4 regions of the Streptomyces sp. NPDC031100 genome follow, and region 4 is predicted to be linked to each of the others. Evidence: riboswitches for the same ligand, from Rfam matches in the RefSeq annotation. Region 4 holds a riboswitch; each other region holds the start of a gene.

Region 1 (7,014 bases), on a different contig from region 4:
GTCGACGGCGAGCTGTCCGCCGCGGTAGCGCTTGGTCAGACCGCGCGTGGCGATGACGTGCGCCGGCGCGTCCCCCGAGTCCCGCTCCGTGGCGGACGGTTCGTCCATCGGCTCCCTCGATTCGTCGATGCCCCGGAGGGGTCACTTCCCTTCGTTCGCCGCCTTCACCAGCGCGTCCTTGGTGACCGCTCCCGCGTACACCTTGCCGTCGTCGGTGATCAGGGCGTTGACCAGGCGGGTGGAGAAGACCGTGCCCTTGCCGAACTTCCCGGAGACCTGGTCGCCCAGCGAGCCGAGGAAGCCGCCGAGGTCACCGCCCTGGGAGCCGGACGGCAGGCCGCCCTTGGCGCCGGTGTCGAAGGTGGCGATGGACGTCCAGCCCTTGCCGAGGACGGTGGCCCCGTCCATGCCCTGGGCGAAGTCCTTGCCGGCCGTCGGGGCGTGCTCGGGCGCCTTGGACTCCCGCTTCTCCCACTGCTCCCGCTTCTCCCACCTCGCCCCCTTCTCCTCGTTCTCCTCGGTGACCTTCGCGCCCTTGGGCGGGGTGAAGTCGAAGGTGGAGGCGGCCGGCTTGGCGAAGGAGACCTGGGTGAAGCCCGCGTCGAGGACGGCGGCGCCGCCGCTCTTCGGGGTCAGCGTGAACTTGAGGGGCATGCCCGTCCTGGCATCCACGGCGATGCTGATCGCGCCGACCGTGGTGCCGGACTGCCTGGGCTTGATCAGCAGCTTGTAGGCGTCGCGGCCGGCGACCTGCGCGGTGCCGTCGACGGTCACGGACGTGGTGTCGTCGACCGACTTCAGGGCCTCGTCGGCGAAGTCCTTCGGCGTGGCCGGCGGCTCGGCCCGGTGCTCCTTGCCGGAGTCGGCGGCGGTGCCGTGGAAGACCTCGTTGCTCTTGCTGTCGTAGCCCCAGACGTCCTTGCCGTTGTGGATGAGGCTGTACTCGGCGCCGCTCTCCAGCAGCGACAGCTTCTGCCGGTCCGGGCCGTCGGTCGCCATGCGCAGGGTGTGCGTGCCGGAGACCAGCTCGGTGAGCTTGGACGTCGGGTCCGCGGAGGAGCCGTCGCCGCCCTGGGCCGCCCCGGACACCAGGCTGCTCTCCAGGCCGCCGAGGTCCGGCAGGCCGAGGTCGGTGCTGACCTTCACGGTGCCGGACAGCTGCTGCACGTCCGACTTGGCGATCTTCTCGATGAGCTGCTGTGCGGTGATCTTCGGCAGGTCGGGGTCACCGGAGTTTGCGAGCGCCGGGACCAGCCCGATCGTGGCCGCCGCCACCCCCACCACCGCAACCGGGACCACGTACCGGGCGGCCTTGCGGCGTCCGGTGGGCAGGTCCTCGCCCTGTGCCGCGCCCGCTGCGTCGTCGGATTCGTACGGTGCCATCTGTGCCTTACCTCCGTCGTCGGCGGCGGCTGTCCCCCACACTGGTCCACCTGAGCCGCCATTCTCACCCGAATCGGTGAGGAGTGGTGATTTCCGTGGTCTCCATCTGACCAAATCGGCCGTGAGGAAGCGTCAGCCCACGGAGCCAACTCCGTGTACGCCTGGGGTATGACACGAGAGGGCGGTACCTCCCCCGACCCGTAGGGGTCGGGCGGGAGACACCGCCCTCAAGGCAGGTGCACAGATGACCGGGGCCGGTCCTAGCCGGCCCGGTGCACCACTGCGTCACACAGTTCGAGCAGCGCCGCCTTGGCGTCGCACTCCGGCAGCGGGGCCAGCGCGGACCGTGCCTCCTCCGCGTACCGGACGGTGTCCCGGCGGGCCTGCTCCAGCGCGGGGTGCGCGCGCAGCGCGGTCAGCGCCTCGGCGTGCCGCGTGTCGTCGCTGAGGTCGGAGTCCAGCAGCTCGCACAGCGCGAGGTCCTCCGCCAGGCCGAGGCGGGCGGCCCGCTCGCGCAGCCGGAGCACGGGCAGCGTCGGGATGCCCTCGCGCAGGTCGGTCCCCGGGGTCTTGCCGGACTCGTGCGAGTCGGAGGCGATGTCCAGCACGTCGTCCGCGAGCTGGAAGGCGACCCCGAGCCGCTCGCCGTACTGGGTGAGCACGTCGACGACCGTCTCGTCGGCGCCGGACATCATCGCGCCGAACCGGCAGGAGACGGCCACCAGGGAGCCCGTCTTGCCGCCGAGCACGTCCAGGTAGTGCTCGACCGGATCGCGGCCGTCCGAGGGACCCGCGGTCTCCAGGATCTGCCCGGTGACCAGCCGCTCGAACGCGAGGGCCTGCACCCGGACCGCCTCGGGGCCGAGGTCGGCGAGGATCTGGGAGGCGCGGGCGAAGAGGAAGTCGCCGGTGAGGACCGCGACCGAGTTGCCCCAGCGGGTGTTGGCGCTGTCCACGCCGCGCCGCACGGACGCCTCGTCCATGACGTCGTCGTGGTACAACGTGGCCAGATGGGTCAGCTCCACGACGACGGCCGACGGCACGACGCCCGGCGCGTACGGGTCGCCGAACTGCGCCGCGAGCATCACGAGCAGCGGACGGAACCGCTTCCCGCCGGCCCGTACGAGGTGCTGCGCGGCCTCCGTGATGAACGGGACCTCGCTCTTGGTGGCTTCGAGCAAGCCTTCCTCGACAGCCGCCAATCCGGCCTGGACATCGGCTTCCAGAGCCTGGTCCCGCACGCTCAGCCCGAACGGCCCGACGACGGTCACGAGGGGTCTCCTGTCTGCTGGTGTCTGTTGGCGATTACACGGTTTGTCGATAGGTCGCTGCCATCACTCAAGTCAGCGTATCCGGTCCTGTTTCGATCACCGATAGCGCCCACCGGTCCAGCCCGGGCGGTATCGGATCGCGGCCGGTATGTTTTTGATCATCTGATAAGGACGGACATCTATTCATTAACAGGGTCTCGTCCGTTTTGTCGCGAACTGGGTGGGCGAGTCGAGTACTCCTTTTGCGCCACGAGCAGCAAAACCCCCTGAATCCACCTAATCCCTCATGTCTGATTTGATACGCTTTGACATTTCGTGAATTGGGTCACGCGCACCCTGCATCCGGCCAATCGCGCCACCACCCGTCTCCCCTTGCCGCATCGGCCAGTTGAGTGTTGGCAACCGCAAAGGATCAAGCACCCCATTCGGCGCAGATCAAGGTCAACGGGCTCTTTATGTGCATCAGATACTTGTTCCGGACATGTGCTCTCGCATAGCTTCCGGGCCAGTCAGGCGAACGCCGAATCCTGCCGCGCCTGACCCAACCCATCGACGAACTCATTCGTACGGCAGGAGCGGGGGACCCAGGTAAGTCGCCGGACCGGACGGCACGCGTCGCACCGGAACGGCTAGGGGTGAAGCCGTGCCTCCTTCCGGAGGCACGGCCGGGCACCTCCCCGCCCGAACCCGACAGCTCACCTCGCAGGCGACGGAGAGGAACGTCCCCATGCCTGCTGCCGCTCAGCCCCGCCGCACCCGCCTCGTCCGCAAGCTCGCCGTCATCGGCACCGGCGCCGCCGTACTCGCCCTTCCGCTCGTCGGCGCCACGAGCGCCTCCGCGGCCACCCCGACGGCCACCACGCCGTCCACCACGCTCGCCGGATACCCGAACAACCTCGACGGCTGGATCCGCGAGTCGCTCGCGATCATGGCCGAGAAGAAGATCCCGGGGTCGTACAACGGCATCTACCGCAACATCATCCGCGAGTCGTCGGGCAACCCGCAGGCCATCAACCTCTGGGACTCCAACGCGGCCAAGGGCATCCCGTCCAAGGGCCTCCTCCAGGTCATCGACCCGACGTTCAACGCCTACCACGTGGCCGGAACGTCCTTCGACATCTACGACCCGGTCGCGAACATCACGGCCGCCTGCAACTACGCGGCCGCGCGCTACGGGTCGATCGACAACGTCTTCGGCGCCTACTGACCGGCGCCCACGGCAGGCCCTACTGATATCCCGGTCAGTCGGTCGGGAACAGTCTTTCGAGGACGACGGCGATGCCGTCGTCCTCGTTCGACAGGGTGATCTCATCGGCCACGGCCTTGAGTTCGGGGTGGGCGCCGGCCATCGCCACACCGCGTCCGGCCCAGTCGAACATGGGGATGTCGTTGGGCATGTCCCCGAAGGCGAGGGCCCGTTCGGCCGGGATCCCCAGGTACTCGGCCGCCAGCGCCAGCCCCGTCGCCTTGGTGACGCCGCACGGCTGGAGCTCCACGGTCCCCGGACCGGACATCGTGACCGTCGCCAGCGAGCCCACGGCCGAGCGGGCGATCGCCGCCAACTCGTCGTCGGACAGCGTGTGGTGGCGCAGCAGTACCTTGCTGATGGGCGCGCACCACAGGTCGTCGCGCCGGCCGACCCGCACGGCGGGCAGGGTGGGGTGCGGCATCAGATATCCCGGTTCGATCAGCGTGAGCCCGTCCACGCCGTCCTGGTCCACGGCCGCGTAGACCTGCCCCACCTCGGCCTCGATCTTGCCGAGCGCGGTCTCGGCCAGTTCCCGGTCCAGCCGCACCGACCACAGCAGGCGGTCGGCGCCGGCGTCGTAGACCTGCGCGCCCTGCCCGCACACCGCGAGCCCCGTACACCCGAGGCCGTCCAGGAGGGGCCGCACCCGGGGAGCCGGGCGGCCCGTCACCACCAGGTGCCGTGCGCCGGCGCTCGCCACCCGCTCGAGCGCGGCGAGCGACCGGTCGGAGACGGTGTCGTCGCCGCGCAGCAGCGTCCCGTCCAGGTCGGTGGCGATCAGTGCATATGCGGGGGGTGCGGCCATGATCAGAGAATACGGACCGCGCGCCCCGCCGACTCGCCCTGATCTTCCCGGACTTGTGTGCTCCTCAGCCCCAAGTGGTGCCCGCGGGCTCCTTGATGGTGGTGTTGATGCGGTTGAACAGGTTGGTGAGCGAGATCGTGAGGATCAGCGCGGAGAGCTGCTTGTCGTCGAAGTGGTCGGCCACCTCGTCCCACAGCTCGTCCGGCACCGACTCCTCGGAGCGGTCCGCGAGCCGGGTGACGCGCTCGGTCAGCCGCAGCGCCACGCGCTCGGCCTCGGTGAAGAAGGGCGCCTCGCGCCAGGCGGCGACCGTGGCGATCCGCTCCTCGCTCGCGCCGGCCTTGCGCAGGTTCGCCGTGTGAGCGTGCACGCACGCGCTGCACCCGTTGATCTGGCTGGCGCGCAGCCCGACGATCTCCGAGAGCTCCGGCGGCAGACCGCCCTCGCCGATTGCCTGGAAGAGGCTGCCGATCCCCTTCATCGCGCTCGGAAGGACCTGCGCCGGATTGGCCGTCCGTGCCTGCATGGTGCTGCCTCCTGTGGGTCAGTGCTGCTCGCGGGGTTGCTTTCACCGCACTGACGGAGCGGAGGCGGACGGTGTGACAGACCGGCGCGACGATCTTTCAGCCGTGGGCCGCCGCCAGGTGCCTGGCCAGCCGTGGCGAGGCGAACTCCGTGCCGCAGACGAAACGCATCACCGGGCCGAACGAGGACGCCGCCGGGAGGCCGGTGAAGTACAGGCCGGGGACCGAGGAGACGCACCCGGCACCGAGCCGGGGCGCGCCCCGGCTCACCGCGAGCCGGGTGCGCAGCTCGTGGCCGAGGAAGTCCATGGCCGCGATGTTCACGCGGTAGCCGGTGGCGGCGATGACGTGGTCCGCGGCGAGCCGCTCGGTGCGGCCGCCATGGCCGCGGACGGTGAGGACCGGGCTGCCGTCCGGCGCCTCGGCGCCCGTCACCCGCTCGACCTCCTGGACCTGGACCATGCCCTCGAAGCGGTCGCGCAGCCACCAGGCGCCGAGCGGGCCGAGGACCCGGCGGACCAGGTAGTGGCGGGTGCGGGCGGGCAGGAAGCGGTACGGATGGGGGTAGTAGCTGAGGGCCCACAGGGACCAGGCGCGGCCGAAGGGCGACTCTGGGCGCAGCCTCGGCTGGTTCCAGGGCGGGGCGCCGAAGGCGACCCGGCCGCGGCCGCGCGAGACCACGCGCACCCGGGCGCCGGCCTCGGCCGCGAGGGCCGCCGTCTCCAGCGCGGACTGGCCGGCGCCGACGACGATCAGCTCCCTGCCGGCGAAGCGGGTGAGGTCGTGGTGCTGGGAGCTGTGGGAGACCGGGCCCGTGGGCGCCGGACCGTCGGCCGCCGCTGCCGCCAGCTCCGCGGGGAGGTGGGCCAGCCCGGACAGGCCGGTGGCGACCACGACCGCGCGAGCGGTGAACAGCTCCCCCGAGTCCAGCTTGAGTTCGAACCCGCCGCTCTCGTCGCGGTCGACGGAGACGACCCTGACCTGCTCCAGGTCGGGCAGCAGCTTGTGCTGGAACCACTCGCCGTAGGCGACGAACGTCTCCACCGGGATGATGTCCTCGTCCGTCACCAGCCGGCGGATGCCCGCCGCGTCGCAGTAGTCGGCGAGGGTGTGGCCGGGCTGCGGGCAGTCGAGGTTGGACGCGGCGGGGGTCGACTTCAGGAGCATGCCCTCGGGCATGTGGTCGCGCCAGCTGACCATCGGGTCGCCGAAGACACGGACGGGGATGCCGCGCGCCCGCAGATGGGCGGCGGTGGACAGGCCGAACGGCCCGGCCCCGATGACTGCAACCGGTCGAATCACGAAGTCCCTCCCCAGAGACACGGTGCGCCACCTCGGTGGCCTTGCCTACTTCGTGGCGGTGGTGGTGCTGCCGCGGCGGTTGGTCCGCCACAGCTGGTAGAGGTGCTTCGCGCCCGGGCGCACGAAGCGGGCGAGCATCGTGAGGAACGGCATCGGGTCGTCACCCGCGAGCCAGGCCAGCTCCGTCCCGCTCGCCTTCGCCGGCGCGTGCGGCGTCGTATAGCCACTGCTTCGGTAGGCAAGGAGGGCGGGCAGGTCGATGTTCTCCACGATGAAGCGGTGTCCGGCCCGCTGTTCCCCCTCCGGGACAGGGCGGCCGGTCAGGTTCAGGTGCATGGCGCGGACGACGTCCACACCCGACTCGTTCTCGAAGAGCCGGAACTGGGCGCCCATGCGCGGGTTGAAGTCGAGGAGTTTGTACTGTCCGTCGCGCCGGTCGAAGCGCAGGTCGAGGTCGATGATTCCGCTGAAGCCGATCTG
Region 2 (7,014 bases), on a different contig from region 4:
ATCCTCTACCTGGGCACAGCCTTCGGGACCGACCAGATCACCGGCGACCGCGGCATCGCCTCCGTCACCGCCGCCACCTTCTTCGTGCGCATCGTGATGTCCCCGTTCGCGCACCCCCTGTTCACCGTGCTCACCGGCATCGGCTTCGGCCTGGCCGCGCTCTCGGCGGAACGGCAGCACGCCCGGCGCGTGCTGCTCCCGCTCGGCGGACTGCTGCTCGCGATGAGCATGCACGCCTTCTGGAACGGCTCCTCGACCTTCGGCGAGTTCGGGTTCTTCGCCGTCTACGGCGCCTTCATGGTGCCCGCCTTCGGGCTGCTGACCTGGCTCGCGATCTGGACGCGGCAGCGGGAGCTGCGGACCGTGCGGGAGGAGCTGCCGGCGTATGTGTACGCCGGGTGGCTGGGGCCGGCCGAGCCGTTCGTGCTCGGGTCGATGCGGGCGCGGCGGACGGCCCGGGACCACGCCCGGCAACACCTCGGGGGGCGGCCGGCGGCGCGGGCGGTCGCGCAGTACGAGGCGTACGCGACCTCGCTGGCGTTCCTGCGGCACCGGGGGCGGCGCGGGCGGGCCGGGGCGGACTTCGTCGTACGGGAGCGGGAGCTGCTGGCCGAGCTGTGGCAGCGGAAGGGTGTCGCCCGGCCTGCACTGGAGTACGCAGCCCGGGCATCTGCTCCAGCACCGGTGTTCTGGGCGCCGTACGGATATCCGGCGGCGCCCCACCCTGCGTACAACCCGTACCGGTCGTAGCAGACGTCAGGCGGAAGCCCGGGTCAAGCGGTCCAGTTCCTCCTGGGTGAGCCGCAGCTCCGCCACCCCCAGCAGCGCCGGAAGCTGCTCCACCGTCCGGGCCGAGGCGATCGGGGCCGTCACCGTCGGCCGGGCGGCCAGCCAGGCGAGGGCGACCGTGGGGACGGGGGCCTCGTGGGCGGTGGCGATCTCGTCCAGGGCCGTGAGGACCTTCTGGCCGCGCTCGGAGTCGAGGTACTGCGCGGCCCGGCCGGCGCGGGCGCTCTCCACCGTCGTACCGGGGCGGTACTTGCCGGTGAGGAAGCCGGCGGCGAGGGCGAAGTACGGGACCGCCGCGAGGCCCTCGCGGGCGGCAAGGTCCTGCAGCGGGCCCTCGTAGGTGTCGCGGGAGACCAGGTTGTAGTGGGGCTGGAGGGCGACATAGCGGGCCAGACCCTCGCGGTCGGAGTGGGCGAGGGAGGCCTGGAGGCGCTCCGGGGTGATGTTGGAGGCGGCGATGTGCCGGACCTTGCCCGCCTTCACCAGCTCGTCCAGCGCGCCGATGATCTCCTCGACCGGCACCTCGGGCTTGTCGAAGTGGGTGTAGTAGAGGTCGATGTAGTCGGTGTCCAGGCGGCGCAGCGAGGCGTCCGCGGCGGCCTTGATGTTGGCCGCGGACAGGCCCGGGTACTCCGGGTGCTGGCTGACCTTGGTGGCGATGACGACGTCGGAGCGGTTGCCGCGGGCCTTGACCCACTTGCCGATGATGGTCTCGGACTCACCGCCCTTGTGGCCTTCGATCCACGCCGTGTAGGAGTCCGCGGTGTCGACGAAGTTGCCGCCGGCGGCCGTGTAGGCGTCGAGGACGGCGAAGGAGGTCTTCTCGTCCGCGGTCCAGCCGAAGACGTTGCCGCCGAGGGCGAGCGGGAAGACCTCGAGGTCGGAGGTGCCGAGTGTGCGCAGCGAAGTCATGCCTTATGTCAACAGCCGAAGCGGTCGATCCGATTCCGCCTCGCCGCGCACAGGCTCCGACTCGCCGCGCACAGACCGGACAAACGTTCCGTCAGGGGTTGAGGCCCTTGCCGCGCAGCCAGGCCATCGGGTCGATGCCGCTGGACTGGCCGCCGGGGTGGACCTCCAGGTGGAGGTGCGGCCCGGTGACGTTGCCGGTGGCGCCGACGCGGCCGATGACGTCGCCGGTGCTGACCTTCTGGCCGACGGAGACGCTGATCGAGGACTGGTGGCAGAACCACAGCTCGGTGCCGTCGTCGAGGGTGAGGATCGTGCGGTAGCCGTAGGAGCCGGCCCAGCCCGCCTCGGTGATCGTGCCGCTGTGGATGGCCTTGATGAGCGTGCCGGTGGGGGCCGCGAAGTCGAGGCCGGTGTGGTAGCCGGAGGACCACATCGAGCCGGCCTGGCCGAAGGTCGAGGTGATCGTGTACGAGGAGGTCGGCAGCGTGTACTGCTTGGCCAGCGCGGCCAGCCGCTCCTCCTCGGCCTTCTTCCTGGCCGCGGCCTCCGCCTCCTTCTTGGCGGCGGCGGCCTTGGCTGCGGCTTCCTTCTGCGCCTTGGCGGCCGCGTCGGCGGCCTGCTTCTCGGCGGCGGCTGCCGCTGCCGCTGCGGCCTTGCTGTCGGCCTTGCTCTGCTGCTGCTCGGCCTGGGCCATGATCCGGTTGCGCAGGGCCTCGCCCGCGTCGGAGCTGTCCTCGTCGCTGTCGGCGGAGGTCGTACCGACGTCGCTCAGCGAGGCCGCGGTGGCCTTGGGCGCGTCGGAGGACGAGGAGGAGTCGTCGAAGAGGGAGCCGACGGAGGGCAGGTCGGGCATGGAGATGGACACCGGCGGCTTGCCGGTGTTGGCGCTGGCCATGCCGCCCGCGCCGACGGCGGCGATGACACCGACTCCGAGGACGGTGGAGCTGCGGGCGAGGCCGCCGCGCTGCTTGGCGACGCGGTGCCGACCGCGGACCGGCCGTATGGACTCCTCGGTGGGGTTCCACTCCTCCCAGGTGCCCTCGTCGGTGCGCTGGGCGCCGAAGTAACCGAAGGTCTCGGTCTCGGTCGGCATGAACGGGGCTTCGGGGGCAGGCCGGTTGGACGCCACGCGGGCGTACTCCTTTCCTTCCTCCGCCTACCGGGTTAGCTGACGGGTTCGGAGCAGGAAGGTCTCCTACGCGCGTATACCGGCCGTGGACTCAGGCAGTTCACGACGGCATCCGCGCGATTCACCCCAAGGTGGTGGTTCCCCGGTTCCCTTGCGGGATTCGGCGCGTGCGCACGGAGCCGCCTCTTGTGACGGCTGGGACGACCGCGCTGCGTTATCGAACGTTAATAGACCCGCGTGTCAGATTCCAAGCCGTTCAGCTTGATCATTAACTATTTCCGGGCGGGACGTACGGGTTACGACCGGTGTAAATCGGGCGAGTTGGTCGACGCTCAGGAGTCTCCGCGTTTTTGATGGTGACTCAGCTGTTATGCGGAGGGGTGCCGTCCGATCACCATCGGTGACATCGGTCAGGGCTGACCGACTGTGGCATACGCCACTCGCCGTCTCGCCGAGGGGGCGCGGCAGGAAAACACTCAGGGCCGGGATCCATGACTGGATCCCGGCCCTGAGCCTTCAGTAGCGGGGACAGGATTTGAACCTGCGACCTCTGGGTTATGAGCCCAGCGAGCTACCGAGCTGCTCCACCCCGCGTCGTTGTGTCTCAAGAGTACCCCATGGCCAGACCACAAAGCACACGGGATTCCGTGAGGTGCTGCTCAGGGCAGCAGGTGGGCGTTCGGCTCCTTCGCCAGGGCCTCGTACTCGGGCAGCACCACGGCCGCCACGCCCGCGCTCTGCAGCACCCCGGTCCCGTCGGCCGCCGTCACGAACGTGTCCGGCTCGCGCCAGGCCGTGACCACGCGTCGTACGCCCGCCCGCAGGATCAGCTCGGCGCAGGGGGCGGGGCGGGAGGCGCGCCGGGAGCAGGGCTCCAGGCTGCTGTAGACGGTGGCGCCGGGCAGGCGCGGATCGGCGGGGTCGATCTTCGCGAGGGCCGCCTCCTCCGCGTGCACGACGGGGTCGTCGCCCTCGCGCGAGTGGCCGCGGGCCAGCTCCGTGCCGTCGGCGGCGACCACCACCGCGCCGACGCTGAAGGCCGTCCGCGAGGGCGGGCACAGGGCGGCCAGGTCGCAGGCGGTGCGCAGCCAGTGGCGGTCGGCGGCGACGGGCTCCGGGCCGGTGCCGGGTGCGGTGGGCTCGTAGCGCATGAGGACGACGTCCTCGATCCGGCGGGTCTCGACGAGGCGCAGCCGGCCGCCCTGGTACGGCCCCGGGCCGAACAGGCGCGGGGCCGCCGGGTCGCCGACGAACAGCGGGGCGAGGACCAGCTGGAGTTCGTCGGCGAGGCCCTGCTGGAGGAGCTGGGTGTGGACCGTGCCGCCGCCCTCGACCATCAGGCGCCGCACCCCGCGCACGTCGTGCAGGTGCTCCAGCAGGGCGCGCCAGTCGAGGTCGGGGCCGAGGGAGACCACGTCGGCGGTCCGGCCGAGGACACGGGAGGCCTGCTCGGCGCCCTTGTCGGTCGTGTACACGAGCTTCTCGCCGCCGGTGTGCCAGAAGTTGGCGGCCGGGTCGAGGTCACCGGTGGCGGTGACGGTGACCTTCAGCGGGTATGCGGTCCTGTGGTCGGCGACCCGGGCCGCGCGGCGCTCGGCCGAGTTCACCAGCAGGCGCGGGTTGTCGGCGCGGATGGTGCCGGCGCCGATCAGGATCGCGTCGACCGAGGCCCGTACCTCGTCGACCCGGTCGAAGTCGGCCGGGCTGGACAGCAGGAGCCGGTCGGGGCCGGTGTCGTCCAGGTACCCGTCGAGGGAGACGGCGGCGGACAGCAGGACGTACGGGTACGGCATCGGCGCGGTCTCCCCTGCGGCAGGCTGATCTTGGTTCAAGTTTGAAACAAACTTACACTGGTGGCATGACGACCCGCTGGCTCACTCCGGAGGAGCAGCGCGCCTGGCGCGCGTACCTCGCCGCCGCCCGGCTCCTGGACGACGCGATCGACCGGAACCTCCAGCAGGACGCCGGCATGCCGCACCTGTTCTACTCCGTCCTGGCCAACCTCTCCGAGGCGCCCGACCGGCGGCTGCGCATGACCGACCTCGCGGAGAGCCTGAAGATCACCCGCAGTCGGCTGACCTACGCGGTGACCAGGCTGGAGCGGGACGGGCTGGTGCGACGCGAGAACTGCAGCTGGGACAAGCGGAGCAGCATCGCGGCGCTGACCGACGAGGGGATGGCCGTCCTGGAGCGTACGGCGCCCGGGCACGTCGAGACCGTGCGCGCCACCCTGTTCGACCGGCTCACGCCGGAGCAGGTGAGGCAGCTGGAGGAGATCTTCACGGGCGTCGCCCGCGGGTTGCAGGGCGACGGTGCCCAGGCCGGGGCGGACGAGGTCCCCTGGCGGCGCCGGTCGTCCTGTTCCGGCTCCTGAGTCACACCCGGCACGCGGAAAGTAATTGCTTTAAGTTTGAAACATGAGGTAGGGTCCCCTTCGAACCACTGCTTCAAAACTGAAGCAACAGCTTCGGAGGGACCCGCATGCCCGACACCCCCGCCGCCACACAGCGCGCCCGCGTCCGGGTACCGCTGCACTTCCACGACGGCTACCGCGTCGACGCCGAACTCGTCACCTTCCACGGCCTGGCCGACGACCAGGAGCACGTGGCCGTCGTGCTCGGCGAGCCCGGTCCCGTTCCGCTGGTACGGCTGCACTCCGAGTGCCTGACCGGGGACGTCTTCGGCTCCGCCCGCTGCGACTGCGGTCCCCAGCTGCGCGAGGCGGTGGAGCGGATCGCCGAGCGCGGGGGCGTCCTGCTCTACCTCCGCCAGGAGGGGCGCGGCATCGGCCTGTACAACAAGCTCGACGCCTACGCCCTCCAGGACCAGGGCCTCGACACCTACGAGGCGAACGCCGCGCTCGGCCTCCCGGAGGACGCCCGCGACTACACGGCCGCCGCGCAGATGCTGCGCGCCCTCGGCATCGGGGAGCTGGACCTCCTCTCCAACAACCCCGACAAGGCGGAGCAGCTGCGCTCGCTCGGCGTCGTCGTACGGGACCGGGTGCCGACCGGTGTCTTCACCACGGCCCACAACGTCCGTTACCTGCGCGCGAAGGTCCTGCAGACCCAGCACACGCTGCCGCTCGCGGAGTTGAGCGAGCTGCACGCGGGCTGACGTCACGGCCGACGGCGGCCCGGGAGGCCGAGGGCGGGGAGCAGAGCCAGGGCGAGGAGCGTCGCCGCCACCGCGTACGTGACGCGGAAGCCGGCCGGATCCTGGCCCGCCGCACCCAGCACCACCGAGATCACCGCGGTCCCCACCGATGCCCACAGCTGGGAGTTGATGCTCAGGGCCGTGCTCGCCGCGGCCATCCGCTCCGGGGGCAGGTCCCGGGTCGCGGTCGTCATCGTCGGCATCAGCACCATGCCGATGCCGGCCCCCATGACCATGGCCGAGACGACGATCCGCCAGGGCGCGACCTGGGCCACCCCGGACTGCCAGCCCACCGACGCCATTCCGAGGGCGGCCAGCGCGATCCCGGCCGGGACGAACCGGCGCGGTGCCGCCCTGTCGATCAGCCGCGCCGCGAACTGCATCGCCGTACCGACGACGAGGCCGGCCGGTGCGCCCAGTAGCCCGGCATCCGTCGCGCTCAGCCCCCGCTGCTGCTGCCAGTACAGCGGCCCGAGCAGCATCGAGCCGAAGTAGCCGCAGGTGAACAGGGCGAGCGTGCCGATGCCGGCGGCGAACGTACGGTCGCGCAGCAGACGCAGGTCCAGCAGCGGGGCGCGGACCGTGAGCGCCCGGCGCACGAAACCGGCCACGAGGGCGGCGCCCGCGAGCGTGGGCAGGAGGGCGCCGGGCGCCGTGAAGTCGCCGCGCTCGCCGCCGCGCGCGAGGCCGTAGAGGAGCAGGGCGAGGCCGGGCGAGAGCATCAGCAGCCCGGGGACGTCCAGGCGGGCGGCGCTCGTCCGGTCCGGCACGTCCCTGGGCAGCAGCCAGAGCGCGAGCGTCAGGGCGAGGAGGCCCACCGGCAGGTTGACCAGGAAGATCCAGTGCCATGAGGCCGCGTCGAGCAGCCGGCCGCCCAGCACCGGACCGGCGACCGGCCCGACCAGGATGGGCAGCCCGCCCACGGCCATGGCGCGGCCGAGCCGGTCCCGGTCGGCGACGCGCATCACCATCGTCATGCCGACCGGCTGCAGCAGCCCGCCGCCCAGCCCCTGGACCGCACGGAAGGC
Region 3 (7,014 bases), on a different contig from region 4:
CCGCATGCTGATCCACTACTTCGGCTCCAAGGAGCAGCTGCTCGTCGAGATCGTCAGGACGTCGGAGCGGCGCCAGCGCGAACTGCTGTCCCGGCTCCGACTCGAGCCCGGTCTCTCACCCGCCGATGTCGCGTGGCGACTGTGGCAGCAGCTGACGGACCCCGGGCTGGCCGGTCAGGAGCGGCTCTTCTTCGAGATCTGCGGCCATGCACTGCGGGGTCGCCCCGAGGCCGTCCCGGTTCTCGAAGGGCTCGTGACGGACTGGCTGGAGCCGCTCGTGGCCGCCGAGATGGCCGCGGGGGCAAACCCTGCCACGGCCCGGAACCGCGCCAGGCTGGGACTCGCCACCGTCCGTGGTCTGCTGCTCGACCTGCTCGCCACCGGCGACCGCGCCGGCGTCGACGCGGCGATGGGGGAGTTCCTCCGGCTGTACTACGCCTCGGAGTGACGGTGTCGCCGCCAGGACGATACTCGTCGGCCCGATGACCTGAACGTAGGTTTTACCGTCCTGTGGTTGCCACACCCACGGGTCCGTCGGACTCTTGGTCACCATGCCGTCGGGCAACTGGTTCTGCTGGTCATGGGGGGTGCAGGGGTCCCCCGCGCTGAGCGGGGAGTGTTCATGCACCTCGAGTTCCGGCACCTCCGTGTCCTGCTCACTGTCGCCGAGGCAGGCAGCATCCGCAGGGCCGCCGCACGGCTGCAGCTCTCTCAGCCGGCCACGAGCGCTCAGCTGAAGCGGATCGAACACGAGTTGGGCGGCCCGCTCTTCATCCGCAGTGCCGACGGGGTGAAGCCGAACGAGAACGGTCAGTACGTTCTGCGCTGCGCCCGTGACCTCGTCGTCGGCTTCGACCGGCTGCGCGAGTACGCACGATCGGCGGCCGAGGCAGACAGGCATGCCGCCGCGCCGCTGAGGGCGGGCGGAACCGCCGGCCCCCTGGTCTCCCTGCTGGTCTCCGCCCTCTTCGAACTCGTCCCGGAACGCCGGCTCACCATAGACGCCCGCCGTTCCGTGCACACCCTGGTGAAATCGCTGAGCCAGTCGAAATGCGACATCGCGGTGTTCGGCGAGTTCCCGGGTTTCCCTCTTCCGGTCGGCGAGTCGGTGGCGACGCGGACACTGCTCCGCGAGCCGGTCTTCGTCCTGCTCGCCGAGGACCACCCGCTGGCGCGCCAGGAGAGGGTCGGTCTCCATGAGCTGGCGGGCGAGGAGTGGGTCATGCCGGAGGCCGACGAGAGCGGTGTGCATGCGTACCTTCATCTCACCTGTCGGTCAGCGGGATTCACTCCGCGCATCGCCCATGTGACGCCGGACCTGTCCGTGGCGCAGATCCTGGTCGCCGGCCGGCGTGCCGTCTGCGGTGTGTGGCCGACCGCCGATGTCTCTGCCCCGGGCACCGTGCAGCGGCCGCTCGTGGACGTTCCGTTCCACCGGAGGCTGCTGCTGGCGTGGAACACGGAATCGGTTCTGCCCGAGCTCGCCGACGAGGCATGCGAGCGTGTGCTGGCCGCCTATCTGTCGCTGGTACGGCAGCGGCCGCAGTACCTGGCCTGGTGGCAGGACGGGGGCGAGGAGTTCGCCCTCGGCGAGGGCACGTGACCGGCCGGGCCACAGTTCCCCATGCCCTATAACTCCGCGGTTATATCCCAGATGGAGTCACGTCAGGAACATGTCACCTGGTGAACACTTCGCGTCAACGTCCAAGGACGTCGTCACCCCACGACGAGCCAACGTCCACAGACGTCGTCACCCCACGACGAGCGAAGGAATCACCCCGTCATGCCCCGTCCCCTTCTTGCCCTTTCCGCCATGGTCGCCGCCGGTGTCATCACCACGGGTGCGATGGCGGTACCTGCGCACTCGCAGACACATGCGGTGCAGCGCGGAACGTCCGTCCGCGACTCGGCGATATCCCAGGCCAAGGCGAACGTGGCCCGGCACGCCGACACCTTCGGTTTCGGCCCGGGCCAGAGACTCCACGTCAAGGACGTCGTCATCGACGCCGATGGCACCCAGCACGTCCGCTTCGAACGGACCTACCACGGCCTCCCCGTCGTCGGCGGCGACTTCGTCGTCCACCAGAAGGCCGACGGCTCGCTCAAGGGATCCACCCGCGCCAAGGCCCACAAGGTCACGCTCAAGTCCGTCGCTCCCGCCGTCGACGCCAGGGGCGCCTCGGCCGGCGCCCTGAAGCGCTCGCACGGGTTGGTGCGCAACGCCAAGTCCACCCCCGAGCTGATCGTGTGGGCCGCCGACGGCACCCCCCGCCTGGCCTGGCGCACCACCGTGCAGGGCCTGGGCGACAAGGGTCAGCCGCACGGCGAGGTCTTCGTCACCGACGCCACCACCGGCAAGGCGATCGAGAACTACGACGCCGAGCACGAGGCGACCGGCACCGGCCACTCCGAATACACCGGTGACGTCGGCATCGACACCACCCAGCAGGCCGACGGCACCTTCGCCCTGATCGACCCGGTGCGCGGCCACATCACCAAGGACGCGCACAACATCTCGTCCTCCTCCCTGAAGAGCACGTCCGGCACCCTGTTCACCGACGCCGACAACATCTGGGGCGACGGCAAGAAGTTCTCCACCGACCGCGCCACCGCCGCCGTCGACGCGCACGCCAACACCGCGGAGACGTTCGACTACTACAAGTCGACCTTCGGCCGCAACGGCATCAAGAACGACGGCCGCGGCGCCACGGTCTTCGTCCACGTCGGCACCAACTGGGACAACGCCCAGTGGTCGGACACCTGCTTCTGCATGATGACCGGCGACGGCAACGGCACCACCGACCCCGAGCAGGTCGACCTCGACACCATGGGCCACGAGATGACCCACGGCGTCACCTCGGCCACCGCCAACCTGCGCTACAGCGGCGAGTCCGGCGGCCTGAACGAGGCCACCAGCGACATCCTCGGCACCATGGTCGAGTGGTACGCCAACAACCCGCTCGACACCCCCGACTACCTCTTCAGCGACCAGTCCACCCCGCCGTGGCTGCGCCGCTTCGACAAGCCGTCCCTGGACGGCCGCTCCGCCGACTACTGGTCGAAGTCCGTCGGCCGGCTCGACGTGCACAACTCCTCGGGCGTCGGCAACCACTGGTTCTACCTCGCCAGCGAGGGCAGCGGCACCAAGACGATCAACGGCGTCACCTACAACAGCCCGACGTACAACGGCTCCACCGTCACCGGCATCGGCAACAAGAAGGCCTCCGCCATCTGGTACCGGGCGCTGACCGTCTACATGACCTCCACCACGGACTACAAGGGCGCCCGCACCGCGACTCTGAACGCGGCGAAGGACCTCTACGGCGCCACCAGCCCCGAGTACGCCACCGTGGCCGCGGCCTGGAGCGCGGTCAACGTCTCCTGACGCACCGACACACCGCCTGATCCGCAGGAGCCGGCCCGGACGACGACGAGTACCCCCACAGCCGTCGCCCGGGCCCCGGAGTTTCGGAGATCCTTTTCACTCCAGCTCCCTCGGCTTCCTTTTCCTTAGAACGCGGCCGGTCTGCGGGCATAGATTACGGACAATGTAGCTCATATAGATACGGATTGACTGTACTCGACGGAGCCACCAAGCAAAGGTCACGAAAATGTATCGGGCATATCACCCACCAACCTTCACAGGGGCCACACGCGTTGGCTAGCGTTCCGGTCAGGCCGCCCGACCCCCACCGGCGAACGTCGCCGGGCCGTGCGGCCTCCGTCGAGTCCGGCGCGCCCGTGCGGCAGCCGGAGCCGGGGACCCACCGACCTTGGGGTGAATCGGCCCAACTCCCTTACGGGACAAGGGTCGTAGGGCAACCCTTCCGAACCACCCGCCCGAACCCGACAGCTAACTCGGTAGGCGGAACATGGAAGGAGTCGCCTCCCTTGGCGTCGCACCGCAAGTCGCGCCCCACGGGTACGCGTGTAGCCGGCATACGCACCCCCGTCCTCGCCACGGCCGCTCTCACCTCCGTGGCCCTGCTGTCCCAGACCGCCAATGCCGCCCCCGCCGCCGACGACAAACCGAGCCTCGAAGAGGTCCAGAAGCAGGTCGACGACCTGTACCGCCAGGCCGAGTCGGCGACCGAGAAATACGACGCGGCCAAGGAGAAGACCGCGAAGGAGCGCCGGCGCGTCGACACCCTGCTCGACGACGTGGCCAAGCGCACGGCCAGCCTCAACAAGGCGCGAGAGGAACTGGGCTCGTTCGCTGCGGCCCAGTACCGGACCGGGGCCGCCACCCCCGACACCGCGACCTTTCTGCTCTCGGACACCCCGCAGGACTACTTCGACCAAGCGCAGCTGATGAACCGGCTGACCTCGCGCCAGAAGGGCGCGGTCGACGACTACGTCACCGAGCAGTCCGCGACCCTGAAGGCGCGACAGAAGGCCATCAAGAGCCTCAAAACGCTGACTCAGTCACAGAACGACCTCAAGACGGCCAAGTCCACCGTCCAGAAGAAGCTGTCCACCGCACGGGAGCTGCTGTCCAAGCTGACGGCGGAGGAGAAGGCACGCCTCGCGGCGATCGAGAAGCAGAAGCAGGAGGAGGCGGCGCGGAAGGCGGCGGAGCTCGCCAAGCGGCAGGCCGCGGCCGCGCAGGCGGCGAAGCAGCAGAGCGCGTCTTCGGGCTCGACATCGAGTTCCGGCTCGTCCTCGGGCGCGTCCTCGGGATCCGGCTCGTCCTCGGGTTCGGGCACCTCCACCTCCTCGTCGGGCTCCACGTACGCCGCCAAGGCGGCGAAAGCGCTCGCCTTCGCCCGCGCGCAGATCGGCAAGCCGTATGTCTGGGGTGCGACCGGGCCCGGCTCCTACGACTGCTCCGGCCTCACCGAGGCCGCCTGGAAGGCCGCCGGCGTCTCCCTGCCGCGTACCACCTACGACCAGGTGAACGTTGGTACGACGGTGTCCCTGACCGACGCCCAGCCCGGCGACCTCGTCTTCTTCTACGACGACATCAGCCACGTCGGTATCTACATCGGCAACGGCATGATGATCCACGCCCCGAAGCCCGGAGCCTACGTCCGCGAGGAATCCATCTACTACGGCGGCGACTCGATCATCCACAGCGTGGTCCGCCCGGCCTGACGGCCAGCGGCGGCCAAAGGTCCAGAGCGAGAACCAGGCGCCGCCCCATCCCTGACCCGGGCACGTCCCGTGCTCGAGACCGCGCAGAGAGAGCACCGTCCCGTCGCCAAGGGGAACTGATCGCTGTATTCGGAGTGTTGGCGGTGAGCCAACATCTCCGCCCAGGCTGCCGGTTCACGGCCCTGTGTGCGCGTTTCAAGGCGACTGACCTGCGCACCATCCATGACCAGCGAAATCACCCGCATCGCTCCGCTAACATGATCGAACTCACGACGAGCGCCCTCATCGCCTGTCGTCACCGGAAAACCAATGCTATCCGGCACGAAGAGTGACCTAACTGACCAACATCTAACAAATCGGCCAAACAATTGATACCTATAGCCTCGCGGGTGTTTTCGCGAATAACCTCCAGAATTCCGTTCGCCGCGTGGCGTCGACCACGGGCGATACTGTGGGCCACGCTGGGTGTGGCGGCCCTCGGATTCGTCATCACGCTGGAGGTCGCCGCGCGGCGCTACGGCCTGCCGGGGCCGATCACCAACCAGGTGCAAGAGGTGGTGTTCCCTCCGAAATCGGGTTTCCTGTTGTACGCCAGTCTGGCGTTGACGATGGTGGTGCTCACCTGGCGGCAACGGTTCATCGCGATTGGTGCCGCGATCGGCATCGACGTCGCCTTCCTGCTGGTGCGGTGGGCGGTCGACGCCAAGGTGACCGACGGCCACCCCTTCGGTAACGGCGCGTTGTGGGTGATTTTGGGATATGCGGGCATCGCCATCACACGCCGTACCGGCCAGGAACGTGTCCTGCTGCTGAAGGGCGTCGGGCTGGCCCTGCTGCTGGTGGCCGGCCGCAAGACCGGCGACACCTGGCTCCTCATCACGTCGAAGACCCGCCCGGCGGTGCTCGATCAGTACGTGGCAATCGCCGATCACGCGCTGGGCAACCCGTCGTGGCTGGTGGGCCGGATGGTCAGGGCCACCGGCCCGATCGGCGCCCATGCTCTCGACTTCGTCTACGGTCAGCTCGCGGTGGCCGCGGTCGTCGTCGCGCTGTACCAGCTGCGCAACGTGGCGGTCGAGCGCCGCTTCCCGCGCCATCATCTGGTGCGCACCTTTCTGGCGATCGGCCTTCTCGGGCCGGCCATATACATGGTCTTCCCGGTGGTCGGACCGGTCTTCGCCTACGGCACCGGCGCCTTCGGCACCGGCGGCGGGCACTGGGCGGTGGCCAACCTGTGGCCGGACACGCCACCGCCGGTCAACACCCCGCACTCGATGCCCTTCGACGAGATCACCCCACGCAACTGCATGCCCAGCCTGCACACAGCGTGGGCTACCGCGATCTTCATTCATACCCGCAAGGCCCCACGGATTCTGCGATTCGCAGGCGCGTTCTGGCTGATGGCCACGCTCGCCGCAACGCTGGGATTCGGCTACCACTACGGCGCGGATCTCATTGCCGGCGTGGTGTTTGCGCTCACGATCGAGGCAGCGCTGCGCTCGCTCGAACGTGGCTGGGATCGGTCAGGAGTCCAGCTGGTCACCTACGGCGCAACGGTCTTCGCTGCGCTCCTGGTGTCGTATCGCTATCTGCCGATGGAGATGGCCAGACACCCGTGGGTGTTTGGACCACTTCTCATTCTGGCGATGGCTTCAGTGATTCAGGGCTATGTACAGACCACCAAACTGTGGGAACCGAAGGCTGCGCCAGTGCGGCAACCTGAACCGCAACCCGAACCGGTGTGAGACAGGACCGGCCCAGAAGTCGCACTGGTGGTCGGCCGCGAAGGCGGTCGAGGCGCGGGTGTGTTCGGGGCTGAGAGTCAGGATCGTGTGCCGCCCGACATGGGTGGGCGGCCATCGGGTCTCACCGGAGATGTCGGGATCGCCGGTGCGGGCGAACGCCGCCCAGCGGCGCTTC
Region 4 (7,014 bases):
GCGGCGTCAGTCGAGCAGGCGCTCGCGCAGCCGTTCCCGGGTCTCGGGGGTGAGCCGCAGGCCCCGCTCGAAGTAGGCGTCCGCGCCGCCCCAGGTCTCCTCGATGCTCTCGAACGCCGCCTGCAGATACTCGGCGCGCGCGTCGAAGAGCGGGCTGAGCAGCTCCATCACCTCGGGGGTGTACGCGGTGTCGGGGTTGCCGTTGCGGCGGACCTTGTAGCGCCGGTGCTTGGCGTTGGACTCCAGATAGTCGGTGACGATCGCCTCGCGCTCCACGCCCACGGCGAGGAGCGTGACGGCTATCGAGATGCCCGCCCGGTCCTTGCCCGCCGCGCAGTGCATCAGCGCGGGCACGCTGTCCTCGGCGATGGCGTGCAGCACCCGGGAGTGCTCGGCGGTGCGTTCCCTGACCATCGTGCGGTACGAGGCGGTCATCCGGGCCGCCCCCTTGCCGTCTGCGAGGATGCCGCGCAGCTGGTCGAGGTCGCCGTCGCGGACCATCTTCCAGAACTCGGCGCCGTCCGCCGGGTCGCTCAGCGGCAGGTTCACGTTCCGCACGCCGGGCAGCTCGACGTCCGGGCCCTCCAGCTTCTGGTCGGCCGCGTTGCGGAAGTCGAAGATCGTGTGCAGGCCCAGGGAGGCGAGGAAGGCCGCGTCCTCATCGGTCGCGTGCGCGAGATGGCCGCTGCGGAACAGCACTCCGGCGCGCACCCGCCGTCCGTCCACGGTCGGCAGTCCGCCCACGTCGCGGAAATTGCGCACTCCGGCCAGCTCGGGCTCGGTCGACGGGACCTGCTGCGTCACGGGGGCTCCTCCCGGTCGGCCCCGCCGGCTCGGTTCGTCGACGGGCACTCCGTCGACGATACGACATCGATTTCCTCGGGCAATGAGTTGTCCACAGGCGTTGCCACCAGGGGCCGCAGGGCTTGATGATGTTCGCACTTGAGCGGATCTGTTGGCACCTGTGAGGTCTCGATGGCGGACATCGCCGAAAACGGTCGCACGTGGCTCCTGTCGGGGCCCACCAGCAGCTATGCGCTGCATCTCACCGACGCGGACGAACTGCTGCACCTCCACTGGGGACCACGGATCGCGCTCGCCGACGCCGAGGCCCTGGCGGTCGGCCCGCTGCCCGGCTACTGGCCCTTCGAGTCCCCGCTCGACGGCCGCGAGGAGTACCCCGTCGAGGGCGGCCCCCGCTTCGTGCGCCCCGCCCTGTCCGTGCGCACCGAGGAGCGGCGCGGTACCGAGTGGCGCTTCGTGGCCCAGGAGGCCGAGGGCGAGGAGCTGCGGCTGCGCTTCGACGACGACGGGTTCGCCGTCACCCTGCACTACCGGATGCGCGGGGACGTCGTGGAGCGCTGGGTGACCGTGCACAACGGCGGGCACGCGCGCGTGGAGCTGCTGCGGGCCGACGCCGCCACCTGGACCCTGCCCGACCGCGAGGGCTGGCGGCTGTCCCAGCTGCACGGTCGCTGGGCCGCCGAGTCCCTGCTCGCCACCGCGCCCCTCACCTACGGCGAGAAGATCATCGGCAGCCGCCGCGGCCACACCGGGCACCAGCACCTGCCCTGGGTCGCGCTGGACACCGACGCGACCGAGGAGCGTGGCGAGGTCTACGGCTGCGCGCTCGGCTGGTCCGGCTCCTGGCGCATCGCCGTCGCCCAACTCCCCGACGCGCGCGTACAGATCACCGGCGGCGCCGGCTACGACGACTCGGGTCTGCTGCTGCTCCAGCCCGGGGAGTCGTACACCACCCCCGTCTTCGCCGGCCTGTGGAGCGACGGCGGCTTCGGCGGGGCCAGCCGCACCTGGCACACCTACCAGCGGACGTACGTCATCCCGGACGCCGAGCGGGACCGGCCGGTGCTGTTCAACTCCTGGGAGGCGACCAACTTCGACATCTCCGAGGAGCAGCAGGCCGCTCTCGCCCGGCGCGCCGCGGCGATCGGCGTCGAGCTGTTCGTCGTGGATGACGGCTGGTTCGGCGCCCGTACCAGCGACCGGGCCGGGCTCGGCGACTGGACGCCCAACCCCGACCGCTTCCCGCACGGTCTCAAACCCCTCGCCGATCAGGTGCACGACCTGGGCATGCAGTTCGGTATCTGGGTCGAGCCCGAAATGGTCAACCCCGACAGCGACCTGTACCGCGCCCATCCCGACTGGGTCCAGTACCAACCGGGCCGAAAGCGGACGGAACTCCGCAATCAGCTCGTCCTCAACCTCGCCCGCGAGGACGTCCAGCAGTACCTCTGGGAGCAGCTGGACACCCTCCTGTCCAGCGCCCCGATCGACTATGTGAAGTGGGACTTCAACCGCTGCTTCACCGACGCCGGCTGGCCCGGCGAGCCGTACCCGCAGCGGCTGTGGGTCGACCACGTCCGCGCCCTGTACGCCCTGCTGGACCGGCTGCGCGCCGCCCACCCCCAGGTGGCCTTCGAGTCCTGCTCGGGCGGCGGCGGCCGGATCGACCTCGGTGTGCTCAGTCGCACCGACCAGGTGTGGACCTCCGACAACACCGACCCGCTCGACCGGCTCGCCATCCAGCACGGGTTCAGTCAGATCCACCCCGCCCGGGTCATGGCAGCCTGGGTCACCGACAGCCCGAACACCCAGCTCAACGGGCGGGTCAGCTCGCTGCGGTTCCGCTTCGTCAGCTCGATGGCAGGGGTGCTCGGCGTCGGCGGCGACCTCACCGAGTGGACCGACGAGGAGCTGGCCGAGGCCCGGGAGTGGGTGGCCCTCTACAAGGAGATCCGCCCGGTCGTCCAGCGCGGCGACCAGTACCGGCTGCGGCCCCCGACGGGCGGCCTGAGCGCCGTCCAGTACGTCCTCGGGGACGAGGCCGTGGTCCTCGCCTGCCTCCAGGCGCAGCACTACGGCGAGCCGGTGCCGGCGGTACGGCTGCGCGGACTCGACCCGAGCGCATCGTACGAATGCCGCGAAACGGGCGAAGTCCATCGAGGTGCCGTCCTGCTGCACCACGGGCTGCGCACCGGACTGAAGGGCGACCTGGATGCGAAGGTTCTCCGCCTGCGCCATATCTGAGTCTTCTGTCCGAATTAGAGCCCTTCATTCCAACTCGCTCTGGAATAAGGGAGTGTGGGGCGAGGTGCGTGAGGAGCGTCATATTCGTGACCGTGCGTCGCGCGTCATGCTCACGTAATTCCGGCATGGGCAAAGGGATTTGAAATGGGGGAGGAGCCGGGAATTCACGGAGGGTGACCGTGAATTCCCGAATTCGATCAGCTGACGTGGGAACGCCGGGAACCGGCTGCTTGTCCGGATGCGTCTTGCTCGCTTACGTTCGCGACCAATCCGGTCGGAACGCCGAATCCTGCCGCCGCCCGGAGTTCCCGCACACTTCACCCGTGTTCGGCAGGAGCGGGGGACCCACCAGGTACGACTGCCTGTCCCGGTCTCCGGGACAGGCTGGGGGGTGTAGCCGCGCACCGCGCGGCCGGGCAGCTCCAGCCCGAACCCGACAGCTCACCTCGCAGGCGCCGGAGAGGAATGCGCCATGCTCGCAAAGGGTAAGCACCGCCGTCCCAAGTCCCGCCGTTTCACCCGCTCGATCGCCGTCGCCGGAAGCGGCGGTGCCGCGCTGGCTCTCCCGCTCATGGGGGCGGGCGGTGCGCATGCGGCCACCACGCAGTCTGTTTCCGAAAAGGCAGTGCAGTCGCTTCCGGTCGCCGAGAAGAAGGCCACGACGACGCATTCGGCGCATTCGGGTGTGCGTACCTACACGGTGAGGTCCGGCGACTACCTCTCGAAGATCGCCGAAGAGCAGAGCGTCCGCGGCGGCTGGCAGCGCCTCTACCAGGACAACCGAGAGGCCGTCGGCGACAACCCGTCGTTGATCCACCCCGGCCTGAAGCTCGCGCTCGGCAAGAAGGCGGCCACGAGCACGAAGCCCTCCTCCCCGGCTCCGGCCAAGCCCTCCACGCAGTCGTCGTCCGCGTCGAACGGGTCGGCCCAGAGCGCCCAGCCCGCCGCCGCCCCGGCCACCGGCTACACCCTCCCGGTCGCCGGCGCCACCGTCGGCACGGGCTACCACGTGGCCGGCAGCATGTGGTCCAGCGGCTACCACACCGGCGTCGACTTCGTCGTCCCGACCGGCACCTCCCTCAAGGCCGTCGGCGCCGGCACCGTCGTCTCTGCCGGGTGGGGTGGCGCGTACGGCAACCAGGTCGTCATCAAGCTCAACGACGGCTACTACGCCCAGTACGGCCACCTCTCGCAGCTCTCCGTCTCGGCCGGCCAGACCGTGACCGCGGGCCAGCAGGTCGGCCTCTCCGGCGCCACCGGCAACGTGACCGGCCCGCACCTGCACTTCGAGATCCGCACCACGCCGGACTACGGCTCGGACGTGGACCCGGTCGCCTACCTGCGCTCGCACGGCGTCGCCGTCTGAGGCTTCCCGCTCAGGGACCCCTCCTCCAGAGTCACCTGCCTGACACGCAACCGAAGGCCGGACCCCGATCCCCGGGTCCGGCCTTCGGCGTGTCCGCACGTGTTGCGATCGCACGGTCAACGCGCCAGGCAGGACCGCTATTCCTGGATTGGCAAACTATTTAAGGGTGTCTCATCTCACCGTTCGTCAACCCCTGCCTACGGTCGCGTAGGTCACACCCGAAGGGGAATCATGGTCCGACGTGGCAGACGATTCGAAGAATGACAACAGATCAGTGATCGGGTCGTACGTGGCGGTGGGGGACAGCTTCACCGAGGGCGTCGGCGACCCCGGCCCCGACGGGGCGTTCGTGGGCTGGGCCGACCGGTTCGCGGTACTGCTCGCCGACCGGCGTCCCGAGGGCGACTTCGCGTACACCAACCTGGCCGTGCGCGGAAAACTGCTCGACCAGATCGTGGCCGACCAGCTCCCACAGGCCGTCGAACTGGCCCCGGACCTGGTCTCCTTCTGTGCGGGCGGCAACGACATCATCCGGCCCGGCACCGACCCGGACGAGGTGGCCGAGCGTTTCGAGCGGGCCGTGGCCCAGCTCACCGAGGTTGCCGGCTCGGTGCTCGTGACCACAGGCTTCGACACCCGTGGCGTCCCCCTGCTGAAGCATCTGCGCGGCAAGATCGCCACCTACAACGGGCACGTCCGTGCCATCGCCGACCGGTACGGCTGTCCCGTGCTCGACCTGTGGTCCCTGAAGTCCGTCCAGGACCGCCGGGCCTGGGACGACGACCGGCTCCACCTCTCACCCGAGGGACACACGCGCGTGGCGCTGCGCGCCGGCCAGGCCCTCGGCCTCGACGTCCCGGCCGACCCGGAGCAGCCCTGGCCGCCGCTCCCGCCCCGGGGCACCCTGGACATCCGCCGCGACGACGTCCACTGGGCCCGCGAGTACCTGGTCCCGTGGATCGGCCGCCGGCTGCGCGGCGAGTCCTCCGGAGACCATGTGACGGCGAAGGGCACCCTGTCGCCGGACGACATCAAGATGCGGATCGAGTCGGTGGCCTGACCACCGCCGTCCGTGCCCCGTACCGCGAGCCGGCGGTACGGGGCACGCCCGTGCGACGGCTCGCCCCGGCGGGAGGACGAACCGCCCCCGCTCGGCTCACCGCCCCCGCTCGGTCAACGCCTCTCGCCGCAGCCCGAGTTCCCGGGCCAGGGCGTCGTCCACCCACTGCTGGGCCCGGGTCCGCGGCAGCGCGCCCGGGTACGACGTGAGCTGCACCGCGAGCCCGTCGAGGAGCGCGGTGAGCCGCAGGGCCGTCCCCGCGGGGTCGGCGCACTCGAACTCGCCGGCGGCCACGCCCTCCGCGATGACCTCGGTGAGCGCCGCCTTCCACTGCCGGTCCAGGTCCCGGGTGACCTCCCGGAGGGCGGGTTCGCGCAGCGCCACCGCCCAGCCCTCGATCCACAGCCGCCAGCCCTTGGCCTGGCCCGTGGGCGCGTACCAGCGCACGGCCGCCCGCAGCCGGCGCAGCGCGGAGGTCCGCCTGCCGAGCAGCCCCCGCAGATGCGCGAGGTCGTCCCGGGCCGCGTAGCCGAAGGCGGCGGCGACCAGCTTCTCCTTCGTCGAGAAGTGGTACAGCACCAGCGCGTTGCTCACACCGAGCGCGGAGGCCACGTCGGCGATCCGCACCGCCGCCACGCCCCGCATCTCGATCTGCTCGATGGCCGCCCGCAGCAGTTCCTCCCGCCGCTCGGCCACACTCAACCGCACTCTCGCCACGCGGTCACCCTAAACGGTGGGCAGGGGCCCTGCCGAAACGGCCCGGTTCCCCCGGCCACTTCGCCTACCGGGCCGGAGGGCGCCCAGCCCTCGTCAGCGGTACCACCCGAAGCGTTCCGCGATCACCGGGAGGCGGTCCGTCACCAGGGCGTGGGCGGCGGCGCGCGGGGTCGTCGTGTCGGTCTCCGCCCGGGTGAGCACGAGGTCGACCAGGGTGCGCATCGAGCGTCGGATGTGCGCGAACGCCTCGTCTGCGTCCGGGCCGATGTCGCCGAACAACGTCCACCACCACCAGGCGTTCGTGGCGGAGTTCACCACCACGTCCGGCAGCACGGTCACCCCGCGCGCGGCCAGCAGCGCCTCCGCCTCGGGCAGGACGGGCATGTTGGCGGCCTCGACGATCCACCGGGCGGTGATCCGCTCCTGCTCGGCGGTGCCGATCGCGTACGACACCGCCGCCGGCACCAGCACCTCCGCGTCGGCGGACAGCCAGGCGTCACCGGGCAGTTCCCGGTCGCCGGGGCGCAGCACCGAGCGGTCGACCGTGCCGTACGCGTCCCGCGCGGCCAGCAGCGTCTCGACGTCCAGGCCCTCCGGACTGGCGATGGTCCCCTTGATGTCGGCCACGGCCACCACGGTGAGCCCCGCGCGCGCGAGGAAGCGGGCCGTGGCCCCGCCCATCGTGCCCAGGCCCTGCACCGCCACCCGGGTGCCCCGGTACGGCACCGACGCCCGGTCCAGGGCCGTCAGCACCGACTCGGCGACCCCGCAGCCGCCCGCCAGCTCGTCCAGGCCGATGCCGTCGATCTCGACCGCGAAGGCG

The links. Region 4 has a riboswitch for cyclic di-AMP ahead of ACZ5DS_RS09385 (M23 family metallopeptidase). Riboswitches for the same ligand answer to the same signal wherever they lie in the genome.
Region 1: linked by a shared signal. The riboswitch ahead of ACZ5DS_RS35900 (transglycosylase SLT domain-containing protein) and the one ahead of ACZ5DS_RS09385 (M23 family metallopeptidase) in region 4 are both predicted to bind cyclic di-AMP.
Region 2: linked by a shared signal. The riboswitch ahead of ACZ5DS_RS26530 (M23 family metallopeptidase) and the one ahead of ACZ5DS_RS09385 (M23 family metallopeptidase) in region 4 are both predicted to bind cyclic di-AMP.
Region 3: linked by a shared signal. The riboswitch ahead of ACZ5DS_RS33875 (C40 family peptidase) and the one ahead of ACZ5DS_RS09385 (M23 family metallopeptidase) in region 4 are both predicted to bind cyclic di-AMP.

Annotation. Positions count from the first base shown of each region.
Region 1 is NZ_JBVIGN010000016.1:138,262-145,275, reverse strand. Features, by position in the region: gene ACZ5DS_RS35915 (ABC transporter ATP-binding protein) at 1-108, opposite strand, end outside; gene ACZ5DS_RS35910 (LolA family protein) at 142-1,383, opposite strand; gene ACZ5DS_RS35905 (polyprenyl synthetase family protein) at 1,644-2,654, opposite strand; cyclic di-AMP (ydaO/yuaA leader) riboswitch at 3,195-3,378, shown strand; gene ACZ5DS_RS35900 (transglycosylase SLT domain-containing protein) at 3,382-3,861, shown strand; gene ACZ5DS_RS35895 (HAD family hydrolase) at 3,896-4,708, opposite strand; gene ACZ5DS_RS35890 (carboxymuconolactone decarboxylase family protein) at 4,773-5,234, opposite strand; gene ACZ5DS_RS35885 (FAD-dependent oxidoreductase) at 5,332-6,534, opposite strand; gene ACZ5DS_RS35880 (carboxylate--amine ligase) at 6,580-7,014, opposite strand, start outside.
Region 2 is NZ_JBVIGN010000010.1:20,080-27,093, forward strand. Features, by position in the region: gene ACZ5DS_RS26520 (PrsW family intramembrane metalloprotease) at 1-750, shown strand, start outside; gene ACZ5DS_RS26525 (aldo/keto reductase) at 757-1,701, opposite strand; gene ACZ5DS_RS26530 (M23 family metallopeptidase) at 1,793-2,830, opposite strand; cyclic di-AMP (ydaO/yuaA leader) riboswitch at 2,840-3,006, opposite strand; tRNA gene ACZ5DS_RS26535 (tRNA-Met) at 3,351-3,424, opposite strand; gene ACZ5DS_RS26540 (dihydrofolate reductase family protein) at 3,490-4,623, opposite strand; gene ACZ5DS_RS26545 (MarR family winged helix-turn-helix transcriptional regulator) at 4,689-5,204, shown strand; gene ACZ5DS_RS26550 (GTP cyclohydrolase II) at 5,312-5,947, shown strand; gene ACZ5DS_RS26555 (DHA2 family efflux MFS transporter permease subunit) at 5,950-7,014, opposite strand, start outside.
Region 3 is NZ_JBVIGN010000014.1:212,773-219,786, forward strand. Features, by position in the region: gene ACZ5DS_RS33860 (TetR family transcriptional regulator) at 1-448, shown strand, start outside; gene ACZ5DS_RS33865 (LysR family transcriptional regulator) at 623-1,603, shown strand; gene ACZ5DS_RS33870 (M4 family metallopeptidase) at 1,784-3,385, shown strand; cyclic di-AMP (ydaO/yuaA leader) riboswitch at 3,727-3,883, shown strand; gene ACZ5DS_RS33875 (C40 family peptidase) at 3,892-5,094, shown strand; gene ACZ5DS_RS33880 (phosphatase PAP2 family protein) at 5,508-6,839, shown strand; gene ACZ5DS_RS33885 (carboxylesterase/lipase family protein) at 6,747-7,014, opposite strand, start outside.
Region 4 is NZ_JBVIGN010000003.1:334,016-341,029, reverse strand. Features, by position in the region: gene ACZ5DS_RS09395 (tyrosine-protein phosphatase) at 7-804, opposite strand; gene ACZ5DS_RS09390 (alpha-galactosidase) at 976-3,048, shown strand; cyclic di-AMP (ydaO/yuaA leader) riboswitch at 3,352-3,516, shown strand; gene ACZ5DS_RS09385 (M23 family metallopeptidase) at 3,521-4,414, shown strand; gene ACZ5DS_RS09380 (SGNH/GDSL hydrolase family protein) at 4,689-5,474, shown strand; gene ACZ5DS_RS09375 (TetR/AcrR family transcriptional regulator) at 5,571-6,191, opposite strand; gene ACZ5DS_RS09370 (Glu/Leu/Phe/Val dehydrogenase dimerization domain-containing protein) at 6,285-7,014, opposite strand, start outside.